DNA from 3 places in the Brevibacillus sp. BD137 genome. Region 3 is predicted to be linked to each of the others. Evidence: riboswitches for the same ligand, from Rfam matches in the RefSeq annotation. Region 3 holds a riboswitch; each other region holds the start of a gene.
What was found. A riboswitch is a leader RNA that binds a small molecule or an ion and turns the genes downstream of it on or off. The one in region 3 is predicted to bind S-adenosylmethionine.
Positions count from the first base shown of each region.

Region 1: linked by a shared signal. The riboswitch ahead of ODZ53_RS24110 (homocysteine synthase) and the one ahead of ODZ53_RS08565 (MetQ/NlpA family ABC transporter substrate-binding protein) in region 3 are both predicted to bind S-adenosylmethionine.
Region 2: linked by a shared signal. The riboswitch ahead of ODZ53_RS23635 (pyridoxal phosphate-dependent aminotransferase) and the one ahead of ODZ53_RS08565 (MetQ/NlpA family ABC transporter substrate-binding protein) in region 3 are both predicted to bind S-adenosylmethionine.

Region 1 is NZ_JAOTNO010000014.1:72,139-76,292, forward strand. It holds gene ODZ53_RS24090 (hypothetical protein) at 1-118, opposite strand, end outside; gene ODZ53_RS24095 (YqzG/YhdC family protein) at 221-559, shown strand; gene ODZ53_RS24100 (SCO family protein) at 556-1,182, opposite strand; gene ODZ53_RS24105 (rhodanese-like domain-containing protein) at 1,263-1,574, opposite strand; SAM riboswitch class I at 1,886-1,992, shown strand; gene ODZ53_RS24110 (homocysteine synthase) at 2,084-3,388, shown strand; gene ODZ53_RS24115 (ArsR/SmtB family transcription factor) at 3,543-4,154, shown strand, end outside.
Region 2 is NZ_JAOTNO010000013.1:147,729-151,882, reverse strand. It holds gene ODZ53_RS23645 (aminotransferase-like domain-containing protein) at 1-222, opposite strand, end outside; gene ODZ53_RS23640 (hypothetical protein) at 419-889, opposite strand; gene ODZ53_RS23635 (pyridoxal phosphate-dependent aminotransferase) at 1,044-2,225, opposite strand; SAM riboswitch class I at 2,308-2,422, opposite strand; gene ODZ53_RS23630 (MFS transporter) at 2,483-3,739, opposite strand; gene moaC (cyclic pyranopterin monophosphate synthase MoaC) at 3,743-4,154, opposite strand, start outside.
Region 3 is NZ_JAOTNO010000003.1:409,406-413,559, forward strand. It holds gene ODZ53_RS08555 (ABC transporter substrate-binding protein) at 1-988, opposite strand, end outside; gene ODZ53_RS08560 (hypothetical protein) at 1,186-1,542, opposite strand; SAM riboswitch class I at 1,763-1,865, shown strand; gene ODZ53_RS08565 (MetQ/NlpA family ABC transporter substrate-binding protein) at 1,968-2,798, shown strand; gene ODZ53_RS08570 (methionine ABC transporter ATP-binding protein) at 2,841-3,878, shown strand; gene ODZ53_RS08575 (methionine ABC transporter permease) at 3,878-4,154, shown strand, end outside.

The DNA.
Region 1 (4,154 bases), on a different contig from region 3:
ATACGGCTGAAGCAATCGTCAGCCCCCATTTTTTCCAGAAAGGAGGCTTTTGAAAAATCGCCGTAAGAACCCCCACCAAAACAGGAACGTTAAATAAGGGAATGAGCAAGTAATGCATCGAAAACCTCCCGCACTTCATTGTCATTATTTTCTACGAATGATATTCCGAAAAGTCTTCAAAATACATGGCAAACCATTCGAAAAAGAGAGGGAATAGCAAGTGCAAACCGCTCGTCGCCTATTTCGCTATCGGAACATGATGCCCCTTCTCTCCACCGTCCTTTTCCTGCTCATCTTTCAGCCGTTCCCTACCTATGCCCAGCCTCCCTATGCAAAATGGGGCAGGCTCGCGATGCAGGAAACGATGAAGCGATATCCAAACGCTCAAATTGTGGACTACCTGCATGTCGGACGAAAACAAAAAACGCCCACCACGTCAGAAGAGACGTTTAAGCTCTTGCTTCAAGAAAGCAATCGCAGGTGGGCGTTACTCGTTCATATTGAATTCGTGAATCAAACAGAAGAGGTCGTAAACATCTTCTATGAGGAGACCCGCTAGTCAGCGAGCTGTACCATCTCTTTCATCATGACTTCCAGTTCCATGTTAGCTGCCATCCCGTACGCGCGACGCATGTTTCCCTCTCCATCCACAAGGAACATGCGAGCCGTGTGGGAATAAGAACCATCTGGCTCCTTAATGACCATCAGACCAAAATCCTTCGTTACTTTCTCTACAGCCTGAGCGTCCCCACGCAGGAACTTCCAGCCACTCTGATCTGCCTTGAACTTGGCTGCATAGTCCTGCAAGACTTCCGGCGTATCGTTATCAGGGTCAAAGGAAATGGAAACAAACTCCACTTTGTCTCCGAACAGTCCCTTTTCTTTCAACTGATCTTGCAGCTTGGCCATGTTGAACGTAGTCGCCGGACAAATATCCGGGCACTTGGTAAACATAAACTCTACCAGTCGTACCTTGCCAGCACTTGAATGAAATGTATAGGTTGTTCCGTCACTGTTGTCTAAGGTGAAGTCTGCGATCGGCTTCAATACCTCGATCTTCTCTTTTGTCATGTAATTATAACCAAATACTCCGACGATAGCTAAAATGATAATACCAGCTAACACAGGAAACCAATGTTTCTTCATTGCAGATTCCTGCTGCAATTGTGCTCCTTCACTCATCGGTTGCTTCCTCCCTGCTTGTCCCATGTGTGATGCCTCCTGATTACACACGGGAGGCATTCACACTGTTTCTATCTCGTTTATTGTTCCACTTCACCTGGCCATGCGAGCATGCCGCCAACCATATTCGCCACGTCATACCCTTGTGCACTCAAATACTCTGTAGCTGTATTGCTTCTGGCACCACTGCGGCAAACCATCACAATCGGAATGTTCTTATCCAGCTCATCGATACGATGTGGCAAAAAGCCAAGTGGGATCAGCTTTGCCTCTTTAATGTGACCTGCATTCCACTCATCCACTTCACGTACATCAATGACTTGCAGTTCCTCTTTGGCTTCCAGCTTTTCCAACAGCTCTTGTGGTGTCATTTCCTTTACTCCATGGCTCATCGCTATTTATCCTCCTATATGTACGATCAGATCAGTTGTAACCACCTCCATGATATCACACGCTTTTTTACTTTTCTAACGCGAGGAGCACTTGGCTTCACCCTGCATTGATGCTCCCTATTTTCTACCATTATCTCCTATTTCGCTGCGGCAGTAGCCACACGGGATGTGAACAGCTTGAGACAAAACCGTTACAAATTAATGGCATGAGTAAGCCACCTTCATTCATATATACATAAAAACCTCCCTGATAACTGTATATTCCACATTGACAGCACGGATTTATTTTCATACAATTACGACAACAATTATTTTCATCAAGAGCGGTGGAGGGACAGGCCCTACGAAGCCCGGCAACCAGCAGACTAGCTGCATGGTGCCAATTCCTGCAGAATCCAGTGATTCTGAGAGATGAACAAAAGCCCGTGTATGCTCGGAGCCTTCTTCTTCTCAGGAGAATGCTCCGTTTTTTTATTCGCTGATTCCCCATAGTAAAAGGAGAGATGGACATGTCCGATCAACAACAATGGAAGCCAGAAACACTTGCGGTACACGGTGGGCAGGAGGTTGACCCTGTAACAGGCTCACGTGCTGTTCCGATCTATCAGACAACCTCCTATGTTTTCCGCGATACGGAGCATGCAGCCAACCTGTTTGGCCTAAAAGAGTTTGGGAACATCTATACACGCATCATGAATCCCACACAAGATGTATTCGAGAAGCGTGTTGCTCTGCTCGAAGGTGGTGTTGGTGCACTCGCGACCGCATCCGGGCAGGCTGCCATTACATTCGCCATCTTAAATATTGCACATGCGGGTGACGAGATTGTCGCTTCCAGCAGCCTCTACGGCGGTACCTACAACCTGTTCGCCCACACTCTTCCCCGCCTCGGTATCAAGGTTCATTTTGCAGATCAATCCAATCCGGAAAATTTCCGGACCTATATCAATGAAAAGACAAAAGCCGTGTTTTGCGAGACAATCGGCAACCCGCGCATTGATGTCGCTGATATCGAGGCGATCGCCCGTATTGCTCACGAGAATGGTGTGCCCTTGATCGTGGACAACACTTTTGCGACTCCGATTTTGTGCCGTCCTTTTGAGCACGGGGCCGATATCGTCGTGCACTCCACCACCAAATTCATCGGCGGCCACGGAACAGCAATTGGCGGTATCATCGTAGACTCAGGAAAATTCGACTGGAACAACGGAAAATTCCCAGGTCTGACTACACCAGACCCTAGCTACCATGGCGTCGTCTATACAGAAGCAGTCGGTCCGCTTGCCTATATTATCAAGGCACGTGTCCAGCTCCAGCGCGATATCGGAGCAGCAGTCGCTCCGATTAACTCCTTCTTGTTCCTGCAAGGATTAGAAACTCTACATCTGCGCATCGAGCGGCATAGCCAGAACGCCTTGGCAGTAGCCCAGTTTCTCGCCAATCACTCTGCCGTAGAGTGGGTGAGTTATCCGGGATTGGAGTCAGACTCCCAGCGTGAATTGGCCCAAAAATATTTGCCAAAAGGTGCCGGCGCGATCCTGACCTTTGGCATTCGCGGTGGCGTTGAGGCAGGAAAAACACTAATCGAGTCAGTGAAGCTGTTCTCCCATCTCGCAAATGTCGGAGATTCCAAGTCACTTATCATTCATCCAGCGAGCACAACACATCAGCAGATGACAGAAGAGGAGCAGGCAGCAGCCGGAGTGACTCCGGGACTTATTCGCCTCTCCGTCGGTACAGAAGCCATCGACGATATCCTCTCTGATCTGGAGCAAGCACTACAGCGTGCGTTGCAATTATCCACGGTCGGCTAACCATATCTTTACAGAAAGAAGAATCACATGATCTCTTTGGATAGAGATTTGTGATTCTTCTTTTCCTTTTGTCATTTCGTTCGAAAAATATTGAATTTAGAATTCGTATTTTATAAAATACATAATTATGTACAAATTCTGGAAGGATGATCACATGAAGATTTTGAACATTGGCAGTGAACGAACAACCTATCGGGTCGAGCTCTCGTATTCTCCTTTATTCGAAGCTGCCTTGGGAATCGCTGCCGCTACCTACGACCAATTGCATCACACGATGGAGCACCCTCCTGCCTACTGGCGTCAACTGTTGGACGAGCTTTCACCTTCTGTACGGCAAGAGGTCGACTATGCGAAGGAACACAACACGTGGAAGACGCTTTTGCAACTACTCGATCTTTGCCCATTCGCTGATCTAAATTCCTTTCTCTCGTATGTCAGAGAGCTCTCAATCGAACAGCTCCGATACGAAGCCCTCCCTTACCTCGGTGAAAATAGGCAGGAGGCACGGCGGAAGGCTGCACAAGGAAGCAAGGATGATTGCGCCGCTTTGCAGGAAGCGTGCCGTGCGCACCTCTTTTTTGAATCGTATATCGGACATATTACTTCCGTTGATGGAGAAGTGCTGCGGAGTCATATTCTCCAGTTGATGGAAGGCTGGTATACCACTCACATTAAGCCCCGTGAGGAAGAAATCGTTCGCATGCTAGAACGGGATTGGTCGCAAAAGCAAAACAAGCTAGGAAAGCTAACCTCAGAAGCCCTGGTG
Region 2 (4,154 bases), on a different contig from region 3:
ACGAAGCGGCAGGTATCCATCAGTCAATCCGTACTGAAGAGCTTTTGCTCCTTTTTCAAATGCGCGGTTAAACGCTTCGCGCATCTCTGCGATTGGAAAAGAATCCTCTGCTGGCAGTCCACCTGCGAGCGAGAGCACTTGATTGCCTTGGGTCAGCTTCAAGATTTCCCGGACAGCCGAGGAGGATAGTGCTTCGACAGATTTTGAAAATGAGTACTCCATGTTCCGTTCCCCCTTGATTTTGCTTATCCTTGTTTTATCACTGTCAACAGCGTAAGTCCAATCTTTGCTAGCTATGAGCAGATAGGTTTTGACTATGTCGAGCGGTTGTTCAACCAATAGTCTTCACACACTGCATGCAAAAAACCCCTCTTCGTATGAAACGAAAAGGGGTTCATATGTATCGGCTTTATTTTCGCTAAGCAATACGGAACACACGTGGTTTCTCTGTTTGTGGAAGGAAAGAGAGGTCGACATGATTGGACGCTTCTTCCATACCGATATCGCTTGCCAATAGCAATGCCTCTTCCTGGAAGGTCGGCGTACAGCTACCTTCATTCAGCTCACAGAGTCGCTTCAATCGCTTCAGTCTCTCTGCTGACTTCTCTACTCTCATGCATTCGTTCGTCAGCTCACATACGTTGACGTGACGAGCATCAGCGATCATGCTGATATCATTCACATGGACAATCAGCCGTTTGCCTTCTTCCGTAACAAATCCGATCGAGCAAAAATGCGCACCTGACATTTCCAAACGAGTGAGAACAGCATTGGCGTAAACTTCTCCCGTCCGCAAGCGAATCTGGCCTGCTTCAATGGCTCCGCCGATTTTTCGCTCGTTGGCGATCACCGTATACATATCCGTGTAACCGTTAATCTGATAGCGCATGGTACCCTCCCGCTCTCGCTGAGACTAATTATCATTAACAACAATGACATCGTATAATGAAAATCATTATCTGTCAATAATGAGAATGATTTTTATTCTAGAAGAAAAAAGCCACACTCCATTTGTATGGTAGTGTGGCCAATTTGCCTCGCTTTTATTTTGTTTTCGTAAATAACCCTAACCGCTCAATCCGCTGAACCGCTTCCGCGAGACGCTCTTCATTGGATAACAAAGCCGCTCTCACATAGCCCTCACCTGTCGGGCCAAAGCCATTTCCTGGCGCTACGACGACATGCGCTTTTTCCAAAAGCAGGTCAGAGAACTCCTCAGATGTGAAGCCACTTGGAACAGGAAGCCAAGCAAAAAACGAACCTTGAGATGGCGGAGCCTGCCAGCCAATCCGATGCAGATTGGAGTACAAGGCATTGCGGCGGCTTTCGTAGACAGCGACGAGATCGCGGACGCACTGCTGCGAATCCGTCATCGCTTTGGCTGCCGCCATCTGTACTGCACCGAACAGACTGACGAAGTAATGGTCCTGAATGAGGTTAATCAGACGAACTAGCTCGCGATTACCTACCATGGCACCTACTCGCCAGCCTGCCATGTTGTACGTTTTGGACAAGGTATAAAATTCTACACCCACTTCTTTTGCACCCGGAACCTGCATGAAGCTTACCGGCTTTTTCCCGTCATAGCTGATCGCCCCGTAGGCGAAGTCGTGGCAGACGACGATTTCATGTTTTCGGGCAAAACGAATGGTTTCCTCATAGAACTCGAGTGGTGCGTTGACTGCTGTCGGATTGTTCGGATAGTTGAGAAACATCAGTTTCGCTCGATCCAAATCAGCTTGGGACAGCTGGCTGTAGTCTGGCAAGAAGTCATTTTCCGCCTTCAACGGCATCATGACCATCCGTCCGCCTACGACTGCAACCCCCGACCAATAATCCGGATAGCCTGGGTCTGGAACCAGTGCAACATCGCCTGCATTCATGAGTACTTGGCAAATCTCTACGAGTCCGGTTTTACTGCCGAACAAAATCGCTACTTCTTCCTCCGGATCGAGGTCCACATCAAATTCTTGCTTATACCAATGAGCTACTGCCTGCTTCAGTTCCACGCGTCCCTGAAAAGGCGGATATTTGTGATGGAGTGGTTGTGCCGCTTGCGCCTGTAATTCTTCAATAATATGCGGCGGTGTCGGCAAATCGGGATTGCCCTGCCCCAGGTTAATGACGTCATGGCCTTGCGCAATGACCTTGTTTACTTTTGCCACCAGGGTCGCAAAAAACTGGGTAGGGAGTCGATCAATCATATCGGCGGGTTGAATGCGCATCTTTCTTCCATTCCTTTCTTGGGCCAATACAGTAAAACCCCCTTTTTCCATACAGAAAAAGGGGGAGATCAGCTTGGTCACGTCCTTATCTGTCAGGAAAAAATCCTGCTGGAATTGGCACAGCATCTGTCCATCACATGGCACAGATCCGCTGCCGGGCTTCATAGGGCCAGTCCCTCCACCTCTCTGAATAAGTCAAACACACGGAATATACTGTTTTTTCGTCTATACCATACTACTTGAGCACGTAAACCGTGTCAAGATGCTTGATTCTGTACCGGCACGTGATGCCTTCTTTTGTGAAAAGAGGTGTGGAAGGCAAAGAATGCCACAGACAACAGACACAAGCCTGCCATCACGAACAATAGTCCCTGCGCGTGAATCGATTGGAAAATGAAGGCCCCGAGCAGTGGTCCGAGCATCCGCCCAGCTGATCCAGTCCCTGCAATCAGCCCTTGAATGAAGCCTTCTCGTCCCGCTGGCGTAAACTGTGCAGCAACTGCCGGCACCGCTGGCCACACCAGCATTTCGCCCAGCGTCATGATGAACATACCCGCTACAAAGCCTGCATAAGCCGTTGATTGCGACAAAATCAACATCGACAAGGCAAAAATATAGGCGCCCAAGAGCATTTGGGCTTTTAGCGTTCGGGCAAAACGTCGAATGACCCACGCAATCAATGGCTGACCAAACAAGATCAAGCCGCCGTTCAGCGTCCACAACAGACTGTATTGACGGAGGGAAATGCCCAAGGATTGCATATAGGTTGACAGCACCGTTGTCCATTGTACATAGACAATCCAGCTAATTAATAGCCCCCCGCATAATAGCAGTAATGCTCCCCATACCACCTTTGGCTCTTGCTGTGGTTGTCGCAGCACATCATCAGTTGCTTGCTCAGGCATGCTTTGTCCAGTCGTCGAGTTTTGGCATTGTTGTTCCACCATTTTTAACTGACGCGGCAAAATGAGCATGAACATGGCGAGGACGATCACTTGTGAAATAGCATTACCGAAAAACGTCCAGGCAAATGACACACTTGCCAAGAAGCCGCCCAACGCAGAACCGGCAGCTACCCCCACATTGAGGGTGACATAGATCAAATTGATTCCTTTACGTCCTCCGTCCGGCCACAAAACTACGGCCAATGCATTCATCACAGGAGAAAGTAATCCATAAAACAGTCCATTCAACAGAAGCAACACAACATAAATCGTAAAATCCTCCGTAACACCTAATCCGAGCGAAATTAGGATAACGCCGATGGAACCGACAATGATGGTGCGCATTTTGCCCCAGCGGTCAAACAGCATCCCGCCGACTATACTCCCGATCAAGAATGCGCCTTGGTTTAAAAGCAACAAGAAGCCGGCTACAGTCAGCGGCTTTCCGAGATGGTTGTGAATATAGATCGTGACCAGCGGCCAAATACATGCCATTCCGGTAGAAAAAATGACGGCAGCAATCGCCAATAAACGAATGCTGCTCGGATAAGATTCCCACTTTTGCCTCATGGCTTACTTCTCTCCCCGATGGAAATCGCCGCTTTTTCCGCCTGTTTTGGATTGCAGACTGGTCGGACCGATTATCATTTCTTTATCCATGGCTTTGCACATGTCATACACCGTCAAAGCCGCTACGCTTACAGCGGTCAATGCCTCCATCTCGACGCCTGTTTTCCCTGTCGTCTTCACGGTTCCTGTAATCGCAAGCGTCGTTTCGTCCTCAAAAGCAAATTGTATGTCGATGCCAGTCAATGGCAGCGGATGACACATCGGGATGATTTCCCACGTTTTTTTGGCAGCCATGACACCTGCTACCTGCGCTACGGCGAGTACATCGCCCTTTTCGATTCGACCTTCGCGGATTCGAGCGAGGGTTTCGGGTTTCATGCTGATTTGGCTCTCGGCTACAGCCACCCGTTTTGTG
Region 3 (4,154 bases):
TTACGGTTTCTTCCCCGTACGTTACACCTTTTGCTTCTTCTTCTGTCAGTTGAACGGTCTTGTTTACAGGGGAATCGATTTTCGCTTTTGCTGTTTTCTCTTGAACTTCCTTGCTCAGCTGATAGTTGATGAAGTCTTCTGCGAGTGCTTTGTTTTTCGAGCCTTTTACGATGTTAACCGTATTCATAACCGCATATCCGCCGCTTGCAGGTTGTATGAAAACAGCCTCTGGAACAGCAGCTTTGATGTCTTTGAAGTACATTTCCATGATCGGTCCTACGCCGATTTCTTCTTGTCCAAACATGTTCACGTATTCGGAGGTCTTATCGTAGAACTTCACGACACTTTTGTTGACTTCTTTCATTTTCGCGAAGGCTTGATCCTCGTTAAATTCCTTGCTGCCCGCGATCGCAGAAGCACTGTCGAGAACCATCGGGCCAGTTGTGGACGTAATGCTTGGCAGTGTCAGCTTGCCTGTCAGCTCTGGGTTCCACAGATCTTTCCAATCCTTGATCTCGGTTTTTACGATCTTTGGATTGTAGGCAATCCCGAATTGACCAACCGTGTAAGCTGGACCGTACTCCTCGCCCAGTGGTGCTTTGGCAATGTCGTAGATTTGATCCAGGTTCGGGATGCGGCTGCGGTCGATTTTTTCAAATGCGCCACTCTCAATCCCTTGCTGTGCATAGTAGTCAGAGAGGTAGATCAAGTCTACATCGGAGCTTCCTTGGCGGACCTTGTTCAGACGCTCTGCGTTGTTCCCGATTTCCAGCACGATTTTCACGTTATGTTCTTTTTCAAACGGCTCATATACTTCTTTGCGGAAAAAGTCTTCGGAGAAGCCCCATGTGGAGATAACCAGCTTTTGTGGCTCGCCCTTGGCTTCGCCGCCAGCTCCTCCCGCTTGTGGTTGATCATTGCTGCCACAGCCAGCGAGAGCCAGTGACATCATAGAAAAAGACAGGATTCCAGCAAGTAATTTCTTCATCGTAATTCTCCTCCAGTTGGGTTCATTTGATGACAAAATATGGTGATACAATAAAAAGAAAAGTACCCTTGATTAGAACGTATCATTCTAAACAAGAGCACTTTTCTTCGTAAACAAAGAGAAGTGACACCCGTTTTTACGCAAAGTCTACGGTCTCCCCTTAAGATAGATCAAAAGAGAAAATCCGAACGATTGCGTCAGGTATTCAGTTCTGATTCAGCTAAAATAACATTCGTGATCGCCCACTGCGTAGGCGCATCATAGTCCCTCAGCACGGCTTCCAACGGCAACCCCATCTCTTCTTCCAGTCGTTCTCTCAGTCTCTTCTTATAAAGAAGGGACATGCGAAAATCGACTTCGAGCTTGAGGGCCGGTGCTTCTCCTTCCAACGCTTGTGAGCGCGGAGAGCGGCGATGCTTAGCTTGGAACGTAATCATCTGATTTTCAATCGTGACTCGGAGCAAAGTCGTTCCAAATCCGAACAACTCTTTTGCTATCTCATTATAGATGGCAGACAGCTTTTTTCTAGTTTCATTGGAGTCCACGAGAGTCATGTCATCACCTGCGATAGCTGGCATCGGGTTCATTCGCTCTCATTATACATATGATTTTTTCATTCTTCAATAGAATATTCGTATTTAGATCAATTTCACATTTTTCCACCAAGTCATTCGTTTGCAAAAACTGTTGACACCGAAAAAATCAGTCGTTATAATCCAACTATCCAAATAAGAATTAACAACAATGTTTGGAATGATAATTTCATAGCACATTCTCTTATGAAGAGAGGTTGAGGGACTGGCCCTATGACACCTCGGCAACCTATCGCAAACGATACGGTGCCAAATCCAGCGGAATTTATTCCGACAGATAAGAGAGGTATTGTTGCAGTGTGGTTACATACTTGCAGTTTTCGCCTCTTCTGTCGGAAGAGGCTTTTTTCTTTTCCATCTTACATCCAGAGAAAAGGGGTATTTTCATGAAAAAAACTGGTCTACTGCTCACTACACTACTGCTCGCTACATCGCTCGTAACGGCTTGCGGGGGCAAACAAGAAGCTGCGCCTGCTAACGGCGGCACTGCTGCTGAACAAACCTCACTCAAAGTGGGTGTCACTGGCGGCCCACACGAAGAGATTCTTAACAAAGTAAAAGAAGTCGCCAAAGGCAAAGGACTCGACGTCGAAGTCGTCGTTTTCAACGATTACGTACAGCCGAACCAAGCTCTCGATAAAGGAAATCTCGATGTAAACAGCTTCCAAACCATCCCGTTCTTGGCGAAGTTCAATCAAGATCACAAAACAAAGATCGTCGAGGTCGGAAAAACCGTGACGTACCCGATGGGCCTGTACTCCACCAAGCATAAAAAAGTCGAGGACATCCCGGCAGGCGGCGTTGTCGGCATTCAAAATGACCCGACCAACCGAGCACGCGCCTTGCTGCTCTATCAAGCAGCTGGCTTGATTAAGCTCAAGGATGGCGTGGGCGACAACGCAACACCACTGGACATCGTGGAAAATCCGAAAAATTTGCAATTCAAAGAGCTGGAGGCTGCTTTCCTGGCACGCTCGCTGAGCAACGTAGAGGTTGCTTCGATTAACACAAACTTCGCGATGGAAGCTGGCTACTCCCCGAAAAAAGACGCGATCTTCGCTGAGACGGCTGACTCTCCGTACGTAAACATCTTGGCAGCCAACGAAACCAACAAAGACAACCCAGCCGTCAAAAAGCTGGTGGACATCTACCGCTCGGAAGAAGTGAAAAAATTCATCGACGAACGCTTTGAAGGAGCTGTACTGCCGTCCTGGTAAGATCGACGCCAGGAACATCAAGAACAACAAGGAGAACTCGTTATGATACAGCTAACCGATATTCATAAGTCGTATCAAGTAGGAAACAAGCAGGTAGAAGCATTGAAGGGCGTATCCCTGCAGGTGGAAAAAGGGCAAATCTACGGGGTGATCGGCTTTAGCGGAGCGGGGAAAAGTACCCTGCTCCGTACCATCAACCTGTTGGAGAAGCCGACCAGCGGTTCTGTGATCGTCAATGGCCAGAACATGCTGACCCTCAAGGAAAAAGAGCTGCGGCAAGCTCGCAAAAAGATCGGGATTATTTTTCAACACTTCAACCTGCTCTCTTCCTATAATGTCTTTGACAATGTGGCGGAAATCTTGCGGATGAATCACGTCCCCAAAGATGTCATAAAGCGCAAGGTAGAAGACCTTCTCGGATTGGTTGGCTTGTCTGATAAAGCAAACGCTTATCCTTCTCAGCTATCCGGTGGACAAAAGCAACGGGTGGGCATCGCTCGTGCACTTGCCACCGATCCGGAAATCCTGCTCTGTGACGAAGCGACTTCCGCTCTCGACCCGCAAACAACCGAATCCATTCTGGAGCTGTTGCTCGACATCAATCGAAAGTTCAACCTGACCATCGTGCTGATTACCCATGAAATGCAGGTCATCAAGAAAATCTGCGACCAAGTAGCCATCATGGAAAACGGCGTCGTCATCGAGCAAGGCTCTGTTCTGGATGTGTTCAGCAATCCGCAAGAGCAAACGACCCGTAATTTTATCAAAACAGTTTTTGACGATCAGGTACCACAGGAGATTTTGTCCAAGATAAAAGAATCCGGACCCGTTTCCAAAATTGTTCGCGTTGCTTTTCGCGGAGATGCCGCTCTCGATCCTGTTCTAGGTACCTTGTCCGCACGCTTTCCGATTAGCACCAATCTGTTGTACGGCTCGATTACGACCATTAAGGGAACAGCCCTTGGCATTTTGCTTTTGCACATTTCTGGTGAAGACCAGCCCATTCAAGATGGCATTCGCTTCTTGCGTGAATCCGTCTACCGCGTAGATATTGTGTCCCCAGAGGAGGTGCGTAGCTAATGGAGCGTTTGATTGAAATGATTCCGGTATTCGGGCAATCCCTGCAAGAGACCGTTATCATGGTTGGGTTTTCGTTGTTCATTGCGACACTGATCGGGATTCCGCTCGGGATTTTGTTGGTCATCACACAGGTTAACCACCTTTTTCCGAATAAAATCATTTATCACACCCTGAATACGATCATCAACATTGTGCGTTCGTTGCCTTTTATTATCCTGATGGTTGCAATCATTCCTTTTACAGAGTTGATCGTGGGCACATCGATTGGGATTGAAG